DNA from 4 places in the Lysinibacillus sp. FSL L8-0126 genome. Region 2 is predicted to be linked to each of the others. Evidence: a T-box and tRNA genes for the amino acid it is inferred to sense, from the RefSeq annotation. Region 2 holds a T-box; the other regions hold tRNA genes.
The links. A T-box is a leader RNA that pairs with one kind of tRNA and senses whether it is charged. The one in region 2 lies ahead of ileS (isoleucine--tRNA ligase), so its partner is inferred to be a tRNA-Ile.
Positions count from the first base shown of each region.

Region 1: it has a tRNA-Ile gene. The T-box ahead of ileS (isoleucine--tRNA ligase) is inferred to sense a tRNA for this amino acid. The anticodon was not compared.
Region 3: it has a tRNA-Ile gene. The T-box ahead of ileS (isoleucine--tRNA ligase) is inferred to sense a tRNA for this amino acid. The anticodon was not compared.
Region 4: it has a tRNA-Ile gene. The T-box ahead of ileS (isoleucine--tRNA ligase) is inferred to sense a tRNA for this amino acid. The anticodon was not compared.

Region 1 covers NZ_CP152028.1:2,603,134-2,608,189, reverse strand. Annotated here, with positions in the region: gene MHI34_RS12905 (diaminopropionate ammonia-lyase) at 1-1,185, opposite strand, end outside; tRNA gene MHI34_RS12900 (tRNA-Glu) at 1,460-1,531, opposite strand; tRNA gene MHI34_RS12895 (tRNA-Ser) at 1,534-1,624, opposite strand; tRNA gene MHI34_RS12890 (tRNA-Asn) at 1,634-1,710, opposite strand; tRNA gene MHI34_RS12885 (tRNA-Ile) at 1,718-1,791, opposite strand; tRNA gene MHI34_RS12880 (tRNA-Gly) at 1,793-1,866, opposite strand; tRNA gene MHI34_RS12875 (tRNA-Phe) at 1,872-1,947, opposite strand; tRNA gene MHI34_RS12870 (tRNA-Asp) at 2,005-2,080, opposite strand; tRNA gene MHI34_RS12865 (tRNA-Met) at 2,084-2,158, opposite strand; tRNA gene MHI34_RS12860 (tRNA-Ser) at 2,212-2,304, opposite strand; tRNA gene MHI34_RS12855 (tRNA-Ile) at 2,320-2,396, opposite strand; tRNA gene MHI34_RS12850 (tRNA-Met) at 2,404-2,477, opposite strand; tRNA gene MHI34_RS12845 (tRNA-Ala) at 2,505-2,580, opposite strand; tRNA gene MHI34_RS12840 (tRNA-Pro) at 2,597-2,673, opposite strand; tRNA gene MHI34_RS12835 (tRNA-Arg) at 2,681-2,757, opposite strand; tRNA gene MHI34_RS12830 (tRNA-Leu) at 2,766-2,854, opposite strand; tRNA gene MHI34_RS12825 (tRNA-Gly) at 2,860-2,934, opposite strand; tRNA gene MHI34_RS12820 (tRNA-Leu) at 2,970-3,054, opposite strand; tRNA gene MHI34_RS12815 (tRNA-Lys) at 3,072-3,147, opposite strand; tRNA gene MHI34_RS12810 (tRNA-Thr) at 3,156-3,231, opposite strand; tRNA gene MHI34_RS12805 (tRNA-Val) at 3,235-3,310, opposite strand; rRNA gene rrf (5S ribosomal RNA) at 3,321-3,436, opposite strand; gene MHI34_RS12795 (cysteine desulfurase family protein) at 3,756-4,826, opposite strand; gene nadB (L-aspartate oxidase) at 4,927-5,056, shown strand, end outside.
Region 2 covers NZ_CP152028.1:3,713,376-3,718,431, reverse strand. Annotated here, with positions in the region: gene ileS (isoleucine--tRNA ligase) at 1-1,588, opposite strand, end outside; T-box leader at 1,649-1,887, opposite strand; gene MHI34_RS17975 (DUF2785 domain-containing protein) at 2,137-2,313, opposite strand; gene MHI34_RS17970 (hypothetical protein) at 2,572-2,712, opposite strand; gene MHI34_RS17965 (hypothetical protein) at 2,767-3,414, opposite strand; gene MHI34_RS17960 (Lrp/AsnC family transcriptional regulator) at 4,113-4,556, opposite strand; gene MHI34_RS17955 (DJ-1/PfpI family protein) at 4,698-5,056, shown strand, end outside.
Region 3 covers NZ_CP152028.1:2,597,466-2,602,521, forward strand. Annotated here, with positions in the region: tRNA gene MHI34_RS12685 (tRNA-Lys) at 1-18, shown strand, start outside; tRNA gene MHI34_RS12690 (tRNA-Leu) at 36-120, shown strand; tRNA gene MHI34_RS12695 (tRNA-Gly) at 156-230, shown strand; tRNA gene MHI34_RS12700 (tRNA-Leu) at 236-324, shown strand; tRNA gene MHI34_RS12705 (tRNA-Arg) at 333-409, shown strand; tRNA gene MHI34_RS12710 (tRNA-Pro) at 417-493, shown strand; tRNA gene MHI34_RS12715 (tRNA-Ala) at 510-585, shown strand; tRNA gene MHI34_RS12720 (tRNA-Met) at 613-686, shown strand; tRNA gene MHI34_RS12725 (tRNA-Ile) at 694-770, shown strand; tRNA gene MHI34_RS12730 (tRNA-Ser) at 786-878, shown strand; tRNA gene MHI34_RS12735 (tRNA-Met) at 932-1,006, shown strand; tRNA gene MHI34_RS12740 (tRNA-Asp) at 1,010-1,085, shown strand; tRNA gene MHI34_RS12745 (tRNA-Phe) at 1,143-1,218, shown strand; tRNA gene MHI34_RS12750 (tRNA-Gly) at 1,224-1,297, shown strand; tRNA gene MHI34_RS12755 (tRNA-Ile) at 1,299-1,372, shown strand; tRNA gene MHI34_RS12760 (tRNA-Asn) at 1,380-1,456, shown strand; tRNA gene MHI34_RS12765 (tRNA-Ser) at 1,466-1,556, shown strand; tRNA gene MHI34_RS12770 (tRNA-Glu) at 1,559-1,630, shown strand; gene MHI34_RS12775 (VOC family protein) at 1,691-2,107, opposite strand; gene nadA (quinolinate synthase NadA) at 2,305-3,408, opposite strand; gene nadC (carboxylating nicotinate-nucleotide diphosphorylase) at 3,395-4,255, opposite strand; gene nadB (L-aspartate oxidase) at 4,212-5,056, opposite strand, start outside.
Region 4 covers NZ_CP152028.1:1,247,310-1,252,365, forward strand. Annotated here, with positions in the region: gene MHI34_RS05995 (nitric oxide synthase oxygenase) at 1-491, opposite strand, end outside; tRNA gene MHI34_RS06000 (tRNA-Glu) at 810-881, opposite strand; tRNA gene MHI34_RS06005 (tRNA-Asn) at 883-959, opposite strand; tRNA gene MHI34_RS06010 (tRNA-Ile) at 967-1,040, opposite strand; tRNA gene MHI34_RS06015 (tRNA-Gly) at 1,045-1,118, opposite strand; tRNA gene MHI34_RS06020 (tRNA-Phe) at 1,125-1,200, opposite strand; tRNA gene MHI34_RS06025 (tRNA-Ser) at 1,205-1,297, opposite strand; tRNA gene MHI34_RS06030 (tRNA-Ala) at 1,311-1,386, opposite strand; tRNA gene MHI34_RS06035 (tRNA-Pro) at 1,402-1,478, opposite strand; tRNA gene MHI34_RS06040 (tRNA-Arg) at 1,494-1,570, opposite strand; tRNA gene MHI34_RS06045 (tRNA-Lys) at 1,590-1,662, opposite strand; tRNA gene MHI34_RS06050 (tRNA-Gln) at 1,677-1,751, opposite strand; tRNA gene MHI34_RS06055 (tRNA-His) at 1,761-1,836, opposite strand; tRNA gene MHI34_RS06060 (tRNA-Trp) at 1,884-1,957, opposite strand; tRNA gene MHI34_RS06065 (tRNA-Tyr) at 1,962-2,045, opposite strand; tRNA gene MHI34_RS06070 (tRNA-Thr) at 2,053-2,128, opposite strand; tRNA gene MHI34_RS06075 (tRNA-Asp) at 2,138-2,213, opposite strand; tRNA gene MHI34_RS06080 (tRNA-Met) at 2,217-2,291, opposite strand; tRNA gene MHI34_RS06085 (tRNA-Val) at 2,318-2,393, opposite strand; rRNA gene rrf (5S ribosomal RNA) at 2,405-2,520, opposite strand; rRNA gene MHI34_RS06095 (23S ribosomal RNA) at 2,587-5,056, opposite strand, start outside.

The DNA.
Region 1 (5,056 bases), 1.1 Mb from region 2:
CCCATGCCACACTATGTGATGATAATTCTTTTTATCTGTGTCACCCTCTGTATTAATAAACAACACCCTCGCATGTTCGTCTAGCTGTAGGTCGAGTATTAAATCTTTGTAGTGTTCATTAGTCATTAATTCATAAAAGCAACCAAACGGAGCCGCTCCTGATTCTCCTGCTATAATACGTGAGTCTGAAGCCAATGGATTTGCAAGAACGCGCATTCCTGTTGCTGCTATTTCTTCTTCACAGGAGATGCTTATTTTTATATGGGCTTTTAAGAGTCGCCAAGCCTGTGGATTAGGTTCACCGCAAGCAAGGCCCGCCATTATGGTTTTCATCTCTCCACCAACAGTTACATATTGCTCAGTACCTGCCTTAAAGCTCTCATAATAACAATTAGCAACATGTGGCTCAACTAACACAAATGTAATATCCTGCTCATAATATTGTTGTAAAAAAGCTACTACTGCCCCTGCAAATGACCCAACACCAGCTTGTAAAAATACATGTGTCGGAGCTTGCTGCATCTGTTCAACGATTTCATGTACAAGTGTTGTGTAGCCTTGCATAATCCATAATGGTATTTCTTCGTAGCCATCCCACATCGTATCCTGAATCAGGACCCAGCCATTTTCTTGTGCTAGCTGCGAGGAATAACGCACGGTTTCATCATAATTCATTGTCGTTATTTCAGCATAGGCTCCTTCTTTTTTAATATGCTGTAAACGTTCATCGGCACTGCCAGCTGGCATATATATTCGCGCTTGATACCCTAGTTCACGAGCCGCCCATGCCACACCACGACCATGGTTACCATCTGTTGTTGAAATAAAGGTTAAATTTCCTACCTGCGCTTTTACTTCTGATGATTTTAATTGTTCAAACGATAGTTCCTCTATATTTTTCTGGAGTCTATTGGCAACATACTGCGCAATTGCATAAACTCCGCCTAATACTTTAAATGCGTTTAAGCCAAATCGATAGGATTCGTCTTTTACCAAAATTTTTTCTACACCCATCCATGAAGCAAGTGAATCAAGATGATGGAGAGGTGTCTTTTCAAATTGCTCATATGTACGTAGAAATTGCCCCACTTTCTTTACTTGTTCCAATGTAAAATATGGCAGTAAAGCTGTTCCGTCATTTGCTTTATCCAGCTGATTGTGCACCCACTTTAATTTTTCATTCATTCCTATCCCTCCTTTATCATTAGCTTAGTCCATCTAGCTTCAAAATACAAAATTATACAATACAGAACTTACATTTGTCTAAGTTCATTTGTCTAAGTTCCTTGTTATGCGTTTATGATCCCCTACGGAAAAGGGAGAAAAATTTCTTAACTTCCTATATAATTAACAAGCCTTCACAGATTCGATGTTCTGTGAAGGCTTCATTTTTATAGTAACTATGTTATCAAATCAATTAAAAAGTGCAGTAGATGTAATTCATCTACTGCACTTAGTATGACCCGTACGGGATTCGAACCCGTGTTACCGCCGTGAAAGGGCGGTGTCTTAACCACTTGACCAACGGGCCAATGGCGGAGAAGGAGGGATTTGAACCCTCGCGCCGGTTACCCGACCTACACCCTTAGCAGGGGCGCCTCTTCAGCCTCTTGAGTACTTCCCCACATAAAAATGGCTCCGAAGGCAGGACTCGAACCTGCGACAACCTGATTAACAGTCAGGTGCTACTACCAACTGAGCTACTTCGGAATAATGATGGGCCTAAATGGACTCGAACCATCGACCTCACGCTTATCAGGCGTGCGCTCTAACCAGCTGAGCTATAGGCCCTTGGAGCGGGTGATGGGAATCGAACCCACGACATCAGCTTGGAAGGCTGAGGTTTTACCATTAAACTACACCCGCATAAATGGTGGGTCAGGACGGAATCGAACCGCCGACACTTAGAGCTTCAATCTAATGCTCTACCAACTGAGCTACTGACCCATTTCGTCCATGCTAAGCTTATTTTCTTTTGCTTATCATATCTTCTTATGAAAATAATGGCGGTCCCGACCGGGATCGAACCGGCGATCTCCTGCGTGACAGGCAGGCATGTTAACCGCTACACCACGGGACCATTTGGTTGCGGGGGCCGGATTTGAACCAACGACCTTCGGGTTATGAGCCCGACGAGCTACCACTGCTCCACCCCGCGATAATTTTATACGGTTTCGAGTTTTTAAAGCACCATTTATAAAGATTTAAAACTGGAGGAGGTAGAGGGATTCGAACCCCCGCGCGGTGTTACCCGCCTGTCGGTTTTCAAGACCGATCCCTTCAGCCAGACTTGGGTATACCTCCGTTGCAATATATAAATGGTGGACCTTGCAGGACTCGAACCTGCGACCGGACGGTTATGAGCCGTCTGCTCTAACCAACTGAGCTAAAGGTCCTTTAAGATGGCGGCAGAGGGGATCGAACCCCCGACCTTACGGGTATGAACCGTACGCTCTAGCCAGCTGAGCTACGCCGCCAGGATCTTTATACTGGTTAATTTATTATGGTGGAGCCTAGCGGGATCGAACCGCTGACCTCCTGCGTGCAAGGCAGGCGCTCTCCCAGCTGAGCTAAGGCCCCATAATTTCTTTGGAAATGGTCGGGAAGACAGGATTCGAACCTGCGACCCCTTGGTCCCAAACCAAGTGCTCTACCAAGCTGAGCTACTTCCCGTTCTTTTTGGCGCGCCCGACAGGAGTCGAACCCATAACCTTCTGATCCGTAGTCAGACGCTCTATCCAATTGAGCTACGGGCGCATTAAAAATGGTGCCGAGGACCGGAATCGAACCGGTACGGTAGTCACCTACCGCAGGATTTTAAGTCCTGTGCGTCTGCCAGTTCCGCCACCCCGGCACATTTGGAGCGGAAGACGAGGTTCGAACTCGCGACCCCCACCTTGGCAAGGTGGTGTTCTACCACTGAACTACTTCCGCATGTGCATAAGTTTTTTTATCTGGCAATGAAATAATGGTGCGGGTGAAGGGAGTCGAACCCCCACGCCTTGCGGCGCTAGATCCTAAGTCTAGTGCGTCTGCCAATTCCGCCACACCCGCTTATTATTATTTAAAAATGGTGAGCCATGAAGGACTCGAACCTTCGACCCTCTGATTAAAAGTCAGATGCTCTACCAACTGAGCTAATGGCTCTAAAAAAATGGTGCCGGCTATAGGAATCGAACCCACGACCTACTGATTACAAGTCAGTTGCTCTACCTGCTGAGCTAAACCGGCATATGGTGGAGGATGACGGGCTCGAACCGCCGACCCTCTGCTTGTAAGGCAGATGCTCTCCCAGCTGAGCTAATCCTCCTGGGTATTATGCCTAGCGACGTCCTACTCTCACAGGGGGAAGCCCCCAACTACCATCGGCGCTAAAGAGCTTAACTTCCGTGTTCGGTATGGGAACGGGTGTGACCTCTTTGCCATCATCACTAGACTTGCACATGGATGTGCTGGCTTCTGCGTTCTTAGCAGAAGTTTCTTTATGTATCTTGTTTTGAAGTTGTTTACCTGTCCTTCAAGACAAGAATTATTGTATAACGTTTTCTCACATTGTGCAATACTTTTTTATAAAAAAAAGAAATTATTACTTTTTGAAGTTATTTTTGCTAAGTAAGAGAAAATATTGCCCTGCAAAATATTATAACAATTGTTGTTTCAAAAGAAAACAATTATTTTATTTCACCTATTTTCTTAGCTTATAATCTATTTCTAAACAAGGAAAGGGTATAGAAAACCCTTCACTTGTTGTTTCATTAAATAGTTAAAAGCTCTTGTTTCAATCTTAGAATTTCTTCAAATGTAGTGGAAGCTCCAAAAGATAGTCTAAAAAATTGGCGTGCTGCTTCCAAAGAGTAACCCATTGATAAAATGGCTTTCGTTCCAGATTCACTATGAATATCACATGCACTACCCGTCGAAATACAGATTCCTGCCTCATTTAACTTTAAAAGAACATATTGTCCCTCTATTTTATCCATCATTACGCCACAAATAGTAGGCAATTGTTGGTTACATTCTATTAATTGGCATGTTTCAGGCAAATTGTTTTTCAAAAATCTTCTTAAAGTCTCATAATGTTGTCTTTCATATTGATAGTTTTCAATTGCTGCCGCAAAGGCTACAATTGCTGGTGTATCTAATGTGCCGCCTCTTAAACCCCTCTCATGAGTCACACCCGGTGTTAAGGCAGGTACTCGGAGCGCAGGATTCAGATAGACAGCACCACACCCCTTTGGTCCACCTATTTTATGAGCTGAGATTGTGATGGCATCTACTCCACTTGGTATAGCAAGCTTCCCAAATGATTGTACACAGTCAATATGGCTGAAAACATCAGATTTTTTAGCCATCTCTATTATTTTCTCTACAGGCTGAATAGCACCAATTTCAGAATTGACATGTTGAATTGTAATCAAAGCCGTATCTTTGCGGATTGCTTGCTGTAATTGTTCAAGGTCAATCCATCCATCCATCTGTAAAGGCAATTTTGTCACTATAAAACCCATTTTCTCAAGCGTATTCAACGCTGCATGCACAGACGTATGCTCAGCTTGAGATGAAATAATGTGTTTTCCTTTTTTAGAGGCCAGCGCTAATGACAAGATAGCCAGGATATTTCCTTCTGTCCCGCTCCCTGTAAAAATAATACCGTCACTATTTACGCCTAAAGCATTGGCTACAACCTCTCTTGATTGCTGGACAAAATAATAGGCTTGTCCTCCTAAATCATGAAGACTTGCACTATTTCCATAATACCGCTGTGCTACCTCTACATAAGCTGCAAGAGCCTCCTTCGTCATCGGTGATGTCGCAGCATAATCCATATAAATCATTGTCTTCTCCCTCTCTAGTTCATCAAGTCTTGTTTTCTTTTTTATTTTATGTAAAGATAAGTGTCAAGACAACTGTAAAGAGGGTATAACTATGGATGTAAAGGCAGATGTCCTTATAATCGGCAGTGGAATTGCTGCACTTCAAGCTGCTTTACTGCTCGAAGAACATTTTCAAGTACAAATTGTTACAAAATCATCTCTTTATATGAGTAGTTCTTATC
Region 2 (5,056 bases):
GATAATGCTGCTGGGCAAATGGCATCGAGCCACTGTCAAACCAAACATCAATAACTTCTGGCGTCCGCTTCATGTCTCCTTGACAGACAGGACATGTACAGACAATGTCATCAATAAATGGTTTATGAAGCTCTAAATTTTCATCGAAAGCCCCTTTAGCTAATTTTCTTAATGCTGCAACACTACTTGGAGCCACCTCATGAGCACACTCCCGACAAACCCAGACATTCAATGGTGTACCCCAGTAACGATTACGGCTAATATTCCAATCCACTAAATTTTCTAGGAAGTTGCCAAATCGACCGTTCTTAATATGACCTGGATACCATGTCACTTGCTGATTATTTTGTAAAAGCTGCTCCTTTAATGCTGACATCTTGATAAACCAGCTATCTGTTGCGTAGTACAGCAAAGGTGAATCACAGCGCCAGCAATGTGGGTAGCTATGCTCATATTTCTCTTTAGCAAATAGAAGTTTTTTTGCCGCTAGCATTTTAATGATATCAACATCACAATCTTTTACAAAGCGTCCGACAAGCTCAGACACAGCTTCTGTATAACAGCCTTTTAAATCAACTACATTGACAAAGGACAAACCATTGTGCTGTACTGTTTTATAATCGTCCTCTCCATAGGCTGGAGCAATGTGCACAATTCCTGTTCCACTATGCTCCGTCACGTAATCCGCCATAACGACAACTTGCCCTTTTTCGACCGTTACATAAGAAAATGGTGGTTGATAGGAAACACCCGCAAACTCTTGCCCATCATGCTCACTTAGTACTTCGATAGGCTCTGTAAAAACCTTTTCTACCAGTGATTTAGCGAGGATGTATATGTTATCTTCGTGCTTTACACGTACATATTGAAGAGATGGATTCATAGCCAAGGCTACATTAGCAGGTAATGTCCAAGGCGTCGTTGTCCAGCCTAAGAAATATTCGTCGCGATCCCGAAGCTTAAACATCGCTGTAACGGATAAGTCTTTGACATCCTTATACCCCTGTGCTACCTCATGTGAACTTAAGGATGTTTGGCAGCTAGGGCAATAAGGTGAAACACGATGCCCTTTATATAAAAGTTGTTCCTTGTGTACATGGCTTAAAATATGCCACACAGATTCGATATAATCATTGCTTAGTGTCAGATAAGGATTATCCATATCAAGCCAGTAGCCAAGCTGCTCGGTAAAGGTACGCCATTTTTGCTCATAGGTAAAAACGCTCTTTTTACATGCCTGAATAAATCGCTCTACCCCATAATTCTCAATTTCCTGCTTCCCAGAGATGCCTAATGCCTTTTCTACTCCTAATTCCACAGGCAATCCATGTGTATCCCAGCCTGCTTTTCGTTCAACGAGATAGCCTTGCATCGTTTTATAGCGTGCCACAACATCTTTAATTGTTCTGCCAAAAGCATGACCAACATGTGGTAAACCATTCGCTGTTGGCGGTCCCTCGTAAAATACAAAGGGCTGCTGTCCAGCACGATTGTTGATGGACTTTGCCAAGGTTCCTTCTTGCGCCCACAACGCACGAATCCTTGTTTCTCGTTCAACCACTGTTTCCTTCTTTTGTTCTTCCTGCATATGAGTTCCTCCTATACAATCCATTTTGTATAAAAGGCATACAAAAAACCCCGTCCCAAGGAAAGGGACGGGGTTAACCGCGAATACCACCCTAATTCTATTGACACAATGGTCAATAGCGCTCAGCAACGTACAATCATACGTGTTCTTTTTAACGGTAGACACCCGGATTGGCTTACTCTATTCAGCCAATCTTCTCAGAGAGGATTTTCATGTAACACCTGCACACCGACTTCCACCAAATGTCGGCTCTCTGTAGAACAAAATGAAACACTACTCTTTCTCATCAACGAATTTGTATGCTTTTATTGTCACTCATCGTAACAAATTACCAATTGTCTGTCAACAGTGGACAACCTTAAAAAATTTCGTTGAGACAAGTGACAATACTTTGATGGAGAGTCATATATTAAGATTGCGGATTGGTTTGAATAAAGCTCTTCAGCAATATTTTGACATTAAATAGCCCGATATAAAAGTTTACTTCATCCAATTGCCCCTTTAATGTGGCTACTGTTGACAGTGTTTGCTGCAATATTTGGATGATTTCATTTTTCCAACATAGCGAAAATCAGGACTAACAACCTTTCCTCCTCATCATGAATAAATACATAAGCAGGTTGTAAATAGAAAAACCAAAGTGCATGTAACATAGCGACATAGGCTGATCCATTCATTTTAGGATTTTTCACTAGTTCATCAATAGCATCCGATACATGTGCCACACTATGTGCCCATCCTTTGCCAGGTACATAGCTTCTTACATCCTTTTCAGATGATATGTAAGTTCATAACTTCGTTTGACAAGCCTCATGCTATCCTTAGATAAAAAAATATCTGTGTAGATCCCTAGCTAAAATAAGTACGAGCAATAAGATTGTAAACGAGTGAGTAAAAAACCCAATCAGATTCCTTTGAATAATAAATGGTTTAAGCTTTAATCCCAAAGTTCAATGAAGCAACGATGATTCAGCAAATTTTTTCTAAAATCCATTCATAAAAGCTGCCCTAAATCCATGTATCTCGTAGCTCACTTCAGTAGAACCGATATGTGCTAGCATGGCATGCAAAACCTGCTGTTGATGCTCTTGCTGCCAAGTAGCCTGACCCTTTTTCAATGCCATTAATCTAGCCTTTAATTCATCTTCCTTCAATACAACTGGCTAATTCCACTTTGCTTATTCATTGTGATACTCCGTACTACTTTCTCGGTATAGCCCATCCAGCTTCCATCCATTATAAAAACGGACATAGGTCAATTCCTTTTGCCAATTATCTAGGTGCACAATCACCTTGCTGCTCCAAGGGAAAGTGGCTGCATAAACCCGACCTCTGCGTACCTCAGCTATGTCATCCGCTACACCAAGAAGTGTAGAAGGTGCATTCGCATTATACATTAAATAATGCTGTCGATCTGAACTGATCTCAAGTTCTTCCATGACCTCCTGATGAAAAACAATCACTTGCTCATTTGCCTGATGAAGTGAATAGATGAGAGCTCCCCCAAATAGCACCATCAATGAAGCCACAATGAGTACATGCTTTTTCTTTAATCCTATGTAAAACGCCCACTGCTTTTCCTTATTGTATAAATGAATATATATTGCTAGACTTATTGGCCATAAAAATAATAACTGCCAACAAAGGACAACCCAAAAAATCTCGCCATCCGAGACAAAATATCGAATGACATTGTAATTCAACAACCATAAAGGCATCGACCACCGCCATAAGGATTCTTCCTGCGGTATACTTTTTAAATAAATCAGTAGAAGAGGTAAGCTTAGGAAAAAGGCTGTCGCATTATCTAATAGAGCAAATACCAATTCAACACCTCCTGCATAGAAAAATGTTACAACTATTGTATTTTAATCCAATTGTACAGAAAAGGCTAGACATTCTAAAACGTTGAATATCTAGCTTCCTTTTATTGAAGTTCCTCCACTATTTTCATCTCTAGGAAAATCGATGAGAGGTTGAGAGGCATTGTTCCCAATCACCTGGCTATATTGTACTTTGATAGCGTTTTGGGACATCCACTAAAGGAAAACGTGTACCATTGCTATGTTTTTGCACCAATTCATCTACAGATAATTATATCCACCACAGACATTGTTTTAAAAATGACCTCACGCTGCTTGAATAGGAGTGCTAGAATCACATTTTCAATCAAAATGCGTTCGTCTTGCTGTACAAGTATATCCTTCTAGTGGTAGTTTGCTTTGCAAAAAGCTTCTGTTGTACTTGAATTTTGCAATAGGCCCAACTGCGTAAATCTTTGCCTCGATGCTTCGATAAATAAGCCTTTAGCTCGCCACGTTCCTCATAGTTTTGTTGGTTATCATAAAATTTAATTAAGACATCCTGCACGATATCTTCTGCACTTTGTCAATCTCTTCCATAGTAAAAGGCAAGACGAATAAGCCTCTCTGTATGCTGTTCCATTATTCTTTCTAGTTCGTAAATGAGCCCTCTCTTTCCTATAAACGGTGCTCATAGCTTCGAGGTTTGCTTTTTTTGTCATTTATTCTAAATCATTGTCAGCAAACGGGCTAATAACCTTTTTTTCCGTTGAAGATAACACGATATTGGTAGAAGGTGTACCATAGGGCATAGCTGCATCAATAAACTGCTCTAATGTTTCTACTGAATAAGTCGCTAGTTTGACAATATAGCTAATTTCCCCCGCCACTCGATAGCACGCCAAGACATCAGGATGAGCCTTACAAAATGCAGAGAGGCTTTTACAATCAATGGATTTAAATAAAATAATGGCCTCAATAGTGCGCTCCATCTTTTTCAAATTCACCCTTGCATGATACCCTTCAATCACACCTTGTTCCTCCAGCTTTTTGACCCGTTCAATAACAGCGGGAGAAGATAAATGAACAATTGCTGCTAATTCCTTCATCGAGATTTTTGCATTGTGCTGTAATTGCTGTAATATTTGTATATCAATTTGATCCATGGTCCTTCACCTTTCTAAATCAATTATTTTTTCTATAATACCTTTTCAAATAAAGTTTTTTATCCAAAATACATTATACAGCTTCTGTTAACATTCAGCTCTTTTGATTACAATAAAAGCAATAAAGGAGGCAGAATCAATATGAAAAAAATATTATTACTTTTAGCAAATGGCTTCGAGGCCGTGGAAGCCAGTGTTTTTACAGATGTGCTTGGCTGGAATAAATGGGAAGGCGATGAATCAACAGAAGTCATTACAGTCGGGTTACATAAACAATTGCAATGTACATGGAATTTTAGCGTCATTCCTGAAAAATTGCTGCATGAAATTGATTTAAAGGATTTTGATGCTTTAGCAATCCCAGGGGGCTTTGAGGAAGCAGGCTTTTACGAAGATGCCTTTAGCGAGGAATTTCAAACAGTTGTGCGTCATTTTGATGAACAGAAAAAGCCTATTGCAACAATCTGTGTAGCCTCCCTAATATTAGGGCATAGCGGTAT
Region 3 (5,056 bases), 1.1 Mb from region 2:
GTCCTTCATGGCTCACCATTTTTAAATAATAATAAGCGGGTGTGGCGGAATTGGCAGACGCACTAGACTTAGGATCTAGCGCCGCAAGGCGTGGGGGTTCGACTCCCTTCACCCGCACCATTATTTCATTGCCAGATAAAAAAACTTATGCACATGCGGAAGTAGTTCAGTGGTAGAACACCACCTTGCCAAGGTGGGGGTCGCGAGTTCGAACCTCGTCTTCCGCTCCAAATGTGCCGGGGTGGCGGAACTGGCAGACGCACAGGACTTAAAATCCTGCGGTAGGTGACTACCGTACCGGTTCGATTCCGGTCCTCGGCACCATTTTTAATGCGCCCGTAGCTCAATTGGATAGAGCGTCTGACTACGGATCAGAAGGTTATGGGTTCGACTCCTGTCGGGCGCGCCAAAAAGAACGGGAAGTAGCTCAGCTTGGTAGAGCACTTGGTTTGGGACCAAGGGGTCGCAGGTTCGAATCCTGTCTTCCCGACCATTTCCAAAGAAATTATGGGGCCTTAGCTCAGCTGGGAGAGCGCCTGCCTTGCACGCAGGAGGTCAGCGGTTCGATCCCGCTAGGCTCCACCATAATAAATTAACCAGTATAAAGATCCTGGCGGCGTAGCTCAGCTGGCTAGAGCGTACGGTTCATACCCGTAAGGTCGGGGGTTCGATCCCCTCTGCCGCCATCTTAAAGGACCTTTAGCTCAGTTGGTTAGAGCAGACGGCTCATAACCGTCCGGTCGCAGGTTCGAGTCCTGCAAGGTCCACCATTTATATATTGCAACGGAGGTATACCCAAGTCTGGCTGAAGGGATCGGTCTTGAAAACCGACAGGCGGGTAACACCGCGCGGGGGTTCGAATCCCTCTACCTCCTCCAGTTTTAAATCTTTATAAATGGTGCTTTAAAAACTCGAAACCGTATAAAATTATCGCGGGGTGGAGCAGTGGTAGCTCGTCGGGCTCATAACCCGAAGGTCGTTGGTTCAAATCCGGCCCCCGCAACCAAATGGTCCCGTGGTGTAGCGGTTAACATGCCTGCCTGTCACGCAGGAGATCGCCGGTTCGATCCCGGTCGGGACCGCCATTATTTTCATAAGAAGATATGATAAGCAAAAGAAAATAAGCTTAGCATGGACGAAATGGGTCAGTAGCTCAGTTGGTAGAGCATTAGATTGAAGCTCTAAGTGTCGGCGGTTCGATTCCGTCCTGACCCACCATTTATGCGGGTGTAGTTTAATGGTAAAACCTCAGCCTTCCAAGCTGATGTCGTGGGTTCGATTCCCATCACCCGCTCCAAGGGCCTATAGCTCAGCTGGTTAGAGCGCACGCCTGATAAGCGTGAGGTCGATGGTTCGAGTCCATTTAGGCCCATCATTATTCCGAAGTAGCTCAGTTGGTAGTAGCACCTGACTGTTAATCAGGTTGTCGCAGGTTCGAGTCCTGCCTTCGGAGCCATTTTTATGTGGGGAAGTACTCAAGAGGCTGAAGAGGCGCCCCTGCTAAGGGTGTAGGTCGGGTAACCGGCGCGAGGGTTCAAATCCCTCCTTCTCCGCCATTGGCCCGTTGGTCAAGTGGTTAAGACACCGCCCTTTCACGGCGGTAACACGGGTTCGAATCCCGTACGGGTCATACTAAAAAACAGTAGATGCACACGCATCTACTGTTTTTTCATATTCATAGATATAAATATTACTCTTGATTCAATGCATTTTCATCCATATAAACTACTTCCCAGATATGCCCATCTACATCCTGAAATCCCCAGCCATACATAAACCCATGATCTTGGGGTTCACTATAAGATTTACCACCGGAGGCCAGTGCCTTATTTACTAATTGATCTACTTGCTCTCGATTTTCAGCAGATAGACATAAAATTGCTTCTGCAGACGTAGTAGTATTTGTAATTTCCTTCTTACTAAACCCTTTGAATCGTTCTTCCACCATCATTAATACGAAGATATTTTCACTAATAATCATTGAGGCTGTAGTCTCATCGCTAAATTGTTGATTGAACTCAAAACCTAGTTCCTTAAAGAAGTTGATGGATTTGTTTAGATCTTTCACTGGTAAATTGATAAAAATATTTTTCGATTGAAAAGCCATTTATTTTCACCTCCAAATCGACAGTAGCATAGAGCATAAAGCCATGTCAATTTCAGCAATAGATGGATATTCTTTGATTGGATCGATGATGATGCATTTGAAAATGGCAGTTGTTTAAGCTATTCAAAATAGATGTTATATGAACATAAAAAGCAGAGACGTTTTTTTACACCATCTCTGCTTTTAAAGCAACCTAATTATCCTCGTGCTAGCATTCTTTCGAGAGAGCTAAGTGCTTCAGCTGTAGTATATTCATCTACTTGGATACGGTTATGTGGTTGCCCCTGCTCAATACTTTCTAAGCTCCACAACAGATGGGGAAGGTCAATGCGATTCATTGTTAAGCAAGGACAAAAATTTTCATTTAAAGAGATAATATGTTTATCTGGATGCTGCTTCATTATGCGATTGACAAGATTCATTTCTGTTCCAATAGCCCATGCCGATCCGCTTGGTGCACGATTGATTGTCTCAATGATGTATTTTGTGGAACCTGCATCATCAGCAGCTGCTACAACTTCACGACTGCATTCAGGGTGAACAATAATTTGCATAGTTGGATGTTCTTTGCGAACGACCTCCGTATGGTGAACCGTAAATCCTTCATGTACAGAGCAATGACCTTTCCATAGAATAACCTGAATGTTCTCAAGCGGCTCATTTGTTTCAAGTATATTCTTATGGGGATTCCAAACAGCCATATTTTTAAGTGGAATACCTAAATCATAGGCAGTATTTCTTCCTAAATGTTGGTCAGGTAAAAAGAAAATACGCTGTTTTTGTGTAAATGCCCATTGAACAAGCTCCTTAGCATTCGATGAAGTGACACAGGCACCACCATGTCTTCCCGTAAAGGCTTTAATGGCAGCAGTTGAATTGACATAAGTTAGCGGGATAATTGTATCACCAAAGAGTTGCTGAAGAATCGGCCATGCTTGTTCTGTTTGATAAATATCAGCCATATCAGCCATTGAACAACCTGCACGCATATCTGGTAAATAGACATGTTGCTGCTTCGTTGTCAGCATATCAGCAGTTTCAGCCATAAAATGCACACCGCAAAATACGATATGCTCAGCTTCCTTGTTTGCGGCAGATAATTGAGCTAACTGTAGGGAATCACCAGTTGCATCTGCAAATTGAATGACTTCATCTTTTTGATAATGATGTCCTGGTATAAATAGTTTAGATCCTAATTTTTGCTTTATTGATAAAATACGAGATTCCATTTCCTTTACTGATAATGCCCGGTAATGCTCTGGAAGTAGTGTCGTTTGTTGTAATAAACTAGTTATGGACAAGGGAATGATCTCCTTTCATTTGAACGAGTGCACTAATGTCAAAGGCTTTAACGGAATGCGTTAATGAACCAAGTGAAATAAACTGAACACCTGATTGTGCATAGGCCTTTAAATTTTCAAGTGTGATGCCTCCTGATGCCTCTGTCACAATAGAAGAAGGGACAGTGGGAAGCCATGCTCGTATTTCTTCTGGACTACGGTTATCAAACATAATAATATCTGCTCCAGCAATGATGGCTTCTTCTAGCTGGTCCTTTGTTTCAATTTCCACTTCGATTTTTACAGTATGACCGACTTTTGCTCTAGCAGCCTGAACAGCTTTTGTAATGCTACCAGCAAAGGCAATGTGGTTATCCTTTAGCATGATGGCATCATACAGGCCATTACGATGATTAAAGCCACCACCGGTTCTAACAGCATATTTATCCAGCATACGCAATCCAGGCATGGTTTTACGCGTATCACATATTTTCGCATGCGTACCAGCTGTTTCTCGAACGGCATGATGGGTCGCTGTCGCAATAGCGGACATACGCTGAATAAGATTTAATATAACGCGCTCACCTATTAATAATTTTTGTAAGGGTCCCTTTACCACAGCAAGCACATCACCGGTCTTTACTGTCTCTCCATCTTTTTTTAGAAGTTGGATTTTTATTGATCGATCGAGTAAGTGAAAGCCATACTCAATAATGAGCGCCCCGCAGAAAACCCCATTTTCTTTAGCATAAAAAGAAAATGATCCCTGCTGTTCAGCTGAAAAGATATATTCACTCGATAAATCCCCATCACCTAAATCCTCATTAAAAAATTGCTTGAGCATTTCCTCGAGTTTGATGATATTCATACAATGAGTTCCTCACTTTCATTTGGCCTTGCGAAAAAATAATCCAACGACTTGCCCAGTGTGCGTCCATTTCTAATTTATCCGTACGAATGTGAGCACCACGCGTTTCCGTTCGTGTAATTGCAGCATGTGCCATTAATGTTGCAACAACATGCATCATAAATAGTTCCAATTCAGCTTGTTCTAGACCCTTTAGATTCGTATAAAGAAGTGATTGTAAGGAGGGTAATTGCTGAATAAAATGCTGCAAGTCATTAACGTTTCGCACGATGCCTAAAAACTGCATCATGTATTGCTGTAACTGCTGTTTGCTAAATAAAGATGGCATTATTTCAGCACATTGATGGTGGTCATGTGTGAAATTTTTTTGATGGCAACCATGTTGAATGATGAACTGAGCCATTCTTTGCCCAAACGTAATACCTTCCAATAGGGAGTTACTTGCTAAACGGTTCGCACCATGGACACCTGTACAGGCAACTTCCCCCACTGCATATAGATTAGGTATAGTGGTTCTTCCTTTGTCATCAGCAATAACGCCCCCCATTAAGAAATGACTTCCTGGAGCTACAGGAATTAAGCCATCTTGTAAATAAACTTGATTGTCATAGCAAAGCTGAGCAATTGTTGGGAATTTCACTTCAAAATTTTGAATGTTAGTAATATCAATAAACGTCTCCTCACCAGCAGCACGTTTTTTAAAAAGTGCAAGTGCCGTAATATGTCTTGGTGCTAAGTCAAGTTGGGCATGTAAGCCTGTCATAATGGGCTGACGCTGTGCATCGACAAAGATGCCACCAG
Region 4 (5,056 bases), 2.2 Mb from region 2:
TCTACTTGTATAACAAGAGGTAACACATCGAATGGTGTCCTCTCACTTTTCCAACCTAACGATTCACATACTTTAGTAAAAACAATAGAATGTGCATCACCAATAACGCCAGCTTCCGTTTCATAGCCTGCATAACGAATTAGCTGATGATTCCATATACGCACCCTGTTCGAAGCAAATACTGTTATTGTTGGACGGATTTTTCCACTATTTGTTGCATAATCGATATGCTCCAGTAGTTTTTGAAAAATATCCTGTTCATCTAAAACGGCACGTGCATCTACTACATGCAATGATTGCCAAAACAGACGACCAATACATTTGTTACTATTACGCCACGCCACCCGTGCACCAAAAGCTAGCTCCTCTGTTGTTGGGTCGTACTCACCTGCATTCTTAATCTGTTGTAATCTATTCGCTAACCAACGCTCTGATTCATCTTGTTCTGTCTGATATAAACTTAAAAATTGCTGGATCTCCTGTATATTCATTTCGATTCCTCCACTTATCCTCATATTAGAGGAACAAAACGACAAGCACCACGAAAATAGCTATAAAAAAACATACATATTGCATATATGAAATAGTTTGTTCAAATTTATAATGAATCGAATCATGATTAGAAGATATTGTGAATGAAGAAGGAAAAGAGGTGGGCGACATCTTATAGAAAGGAGAAACAAAATATTAGTCATGTAAAAAAGCTACTGAACCATTGATAGCGGATTCGTAGCTTTCACTCTTTACTAATGTATCATTTATTGATAAAAGAAAAAGCATGTAACACAATATTTGTGCTACATGCTTGATGACCCGTACGGGATTCGAACCCGTGTTACCGCCGTGAAAGGGCGGTGTCTTAACCACTTGACCAACGGGCCGTGGCTCCGAAGGCAGGACTCGAACCTGCGACAACCTGATTAACAGTCAGGTGCTACTACCAACTGAGCTACTTCGGAATAATGATGGGCCTAAATGGACTCGAACCATCGACCTCACGCTTATCAGGCGTGCGCTCTAACCAGCTGAGCTATAGGCCCATTTTGGAGCGGGTGATGAGAATCGAACTCACGACATCAGCTTGGAAGGCTGAGGTTTTACCATTAAACTACACCCGCAAATAATGGTGGGTCAGGACGGAATCGAACCGCCGACACTTAGAGCTTCAATCTAATGCTCTACCAACTGAGCTACTGACCCAAAATGGAGGAGGTAGAGGGATTCGAACCCCCGCGCGGTGTTACCCGCCTGTCGGTTTTCAAGACCGATCCCTTCAGCCAGACTTGGGTATACCTCCAAAAATATTGAACTGGTGGAGCCTAGCGGGATCGAACCGCTGACCTCCTGCGTGCAAGGCAGGCGCTCTCCCAGCTGAGCTAAGGCCCCATTTATCATAAAAAATGGTCGGAATGACAGGATTCGAACCTACGACCCCTTGGTCCCAAACCAAGTGCTCTACCAAGCTGAGCTACATTCCGAAAACATAAATTTATTGGCGCGCCCGACAGGAGTCGAACCCATAACCTTCTGATCCGTAGTCAGACGCTCTATCCAATTGAGCTACGGGCGCAATATTCATTAAAAAACGATGAGCCATGAAGGACTCGAACCTTCGACCCTCTGATTAAAAGTCAGATGCTCTACCAACTGAGCTAATGGCTCGTAAAAAAGAAAAATGGCTGGGGTACTAGGATTCGAACCTAGGCATGACGGAATCAAAATCCGTTGCCTTACCGCTTGGCTATACCCCAATTTGAAAATGGGGCGACTGATGGGAATCGAACCCACGAATGTCGGAACCACAATCCGATGCGTTAACCACTTCGCCACAATCGCCACTATATAAATTATAACAGCTGTATATGAACGAGTACCTCAATACCTGGCAGGGGCAGTAGGAATCGAACCCACACCAAAGGTTTTGGAGACCTCTATTCTACCGTTGAACTATGCCCCTAAAATGGTGGAGGGGGACGGATTCGAACCGCCGAACCCTAAGGAGCGGATTTACAGTCCGCCGCGTTTAGCCACTTCGCTACCCCTCCAAGGGAATGGTGCCGGCGATAGGAGTCGAACCCACGACCTACTGATTACAAGTCAGTTGCTCTACCAACTGAGCTACACCGGCAAAAAAAAATGGCGGTCCCGACCGGGATCGAACCGGCGATCTCCTGCGTGACAGGCAGGCATGTTAACCGCTACACCACGGGACCATTTGGTTGCGGGGGCTGGATTTGAACCAACGACCTTCGGGTTATGAGCCCGACGAGCTACCACTGCTCCACCCCGCGATAATACTATACTGTTTTAAAAATAATGGTGGAGGATGACGGGCTCGAACCGCCGACCCTCTGCTTGTAAGGCAGATGCTCTCCCAGCTGAGCTAATCCTCCACGAAAAATAAGCGAAGCGATGTCCTACTCTCACAGGGGGAAGCCCCCAACTACCATCGGCGCTAAAGAGCTTAACTTCCGTGTTCGGTATGGGAACGGGTGTGGCCTCTTTGCCATCATCACTTCACTTATTCAGTTGAAAGAGTTGTTCTTTCAAAACTGGATAAACGGTTCATTGAATGTTTCAAACGTTTTGGTTAAGTCCTCGATCGATTAGTATTCGTCAGCTCCATATGTCACCACACTTCCACCTCGAACCTATCTACCTCATCGTCTTTGAGGGATCTTACTTACTTGCGTAATGGGAAATCTCATCTTGAGGGGGGCTTCATGCTTAGATGCTTTCAGCACTTATCCCGTCCACACATAGCTACCCAGCGATGCCTTTGGCAAGACAACTGGTACACCAGCGGTGTGTCCATCCCGGTCCTCTCGTACTAAGGACAGCTCCTCTCAAATTTCCTACGCCCACGACGGATAGGGACCGAACTGTCTCACGACGTTCTGAACCCAGCTCGCGTACCGCTTTAATGGGCGAACAGCCCAACCCTTGGGACCGACTACAGCCCCAGGATGCGATGAGCCGACATCGAGGTGCCAAACCTCCCCGTCGATGTGGACTCTTGGGGGAGATAAGCCTGTTATCCCCGGGGTAGCTTTTATCCGTTGAGCGATGGCCCTTCCATGCGGAACCACCGGATCACTAAGCCCGTCTTTCGACCCTGCTCGACTTGTAGGTCTCGCAGTCAAGCTCCCTTGTGCCTTTACACTCTACGAATGATTTCCAACCATTCTGAGGGAACCTTTGGGCGCCTCCGTTACCTTTTAGGAGGCGACCGCCCCAGTCAAACTGTCCGCCTGACACTGTCTCCTGCCCCGCTAAGGGGCATGGGTTAGAATTTCAATACAACCAGGGTAGTATCCCACCGACGCCTCCTTCGAAGCTGGCGCTCCGAGATCTCTGGCTCCTACCTATCCTGTACAAGTTGTACCAAAATTCAATATCAGGCTACAGTAAAGCTCCACGGGGTCTTTCCGTCCTGTCGCGGGTAACCTGCATCTTCACAGGTACTATAATTTCACCGAGTCTCTCGTTGAGACAGTGCCCAGATCGTTACGCCTTTCGTGCGGGTCGGAACTTACCCGACAAGGAATTTCGCTACCTTAGGACCGTTATAGTTACGGCCGCCGTTTACTGGGGCTTCAATTCGCAGCTTCGCTTGCGCTAACCACTCCTCTTAACCTTCCAGCACCGGGCAGGCGTCAGCCCCTATACGTCACCTTACGGTTTTGCAGAGACCTGTGTTTTTGCTAAACAGTCGCCTGGGCCTATTCACTGCGGCTCTCATGCGCTTGCACGCTCAAGAGCACCCCTTCTCCCGAAGTTACGGGGTCATTTTGCCGAGTTCCTTAACGAGAGTTCTCTCGCACACCTTAGGATTCTCTCCTCGACTACCTGTGTCGGTTTGCGGTACGGGCACCTCTCACCTCGATAGAGGCTTTTCTTGGCAGTGTGAAATCAGGAACTTCGTCCATACGGACTCGCCATCACAGCTCAACGTTACAGTGTGCGGATTTGCCTACACACACGCCTTACTGCTTGGACGCGCATAACCAACAGCGCGCTTACCCTATCCTACTGCGTCCCCCCATTTCTCAAACGGTGAGGAGGTGGTACAGGAATATCAACCTGTTGTCCATCGCCTACGCCTATCGGCCTCGGCTTAGGTCCCGACTAACCCTGAGCGGACGAGCCTTCCTCAGGAAACCTTAGTCATACGGTGGACGGGATTCTCACCCGTCTTTCGCTACTCATACCGGCATTCTCACTTCTAAGCGCTCCACCAGTCCTTCCGGTCTGACTTCAACGCACTTAGAACGCTCTCCTACCACTGACATCGTAGATGTCAATCCACAGCTTCGGTGAATCGTTTAGCCCCGATACATTTTCGGCGCAGCGTCACTCGACCAGTGAGCTATTACGCACTCTTTAAATGATGGCTGCTTCTAAGCCAACATCCTGGTTGTCTGTGCAACGCCACATCCTTTTCCACTTAACGATTACTTTGGGACCTTAGCTGGTGGTCTGGGCTGTTTCCCTTTTGACTACGGATCTTATCACTCGCAGTCTGACTCCCGTGTATAAATATCTGGCATTCGGAGTTTGTCTGAATTCGGTAAACCGGGATGGCCCCCTAGTCCAAACAGTGCTCTACCTCCAGTATTCTCATCACGAGGCTAGCCCTAAAGCTATTTCGGAGAGAACCAGCTATCTCCAAGTTCGATTGGAATTTCTCCGCTACCCACACCTCATCCCCGCACTTTTCAACGTGCGTGGGTTCGGGCCTCCAGTAAGTGTTACCTTACCTTCACCCTGGACATGGGTAGATCACCTGGTTTCGGGTCTACGACCACGTACTATTTCGCCCTATTCAGACTCGCTTTCGCTGCGGCTCCGCCTTCTAAAGCTTAACCTCGCACGTAATCGTAACTCGCCGGTTCATTCTACAAAAGGCACGCTATCACCCATTAACGGGCTCTAACTACTTGTAGGCACACGGTTTCAGGATCTCTTTCACTCCCCTTCCGGGGTGCTTTTCACCTTTCCCTCACGGTACTGGTTCACTATCGGTCACTAGGTAGTATTTAGCCTTGGGAGATGG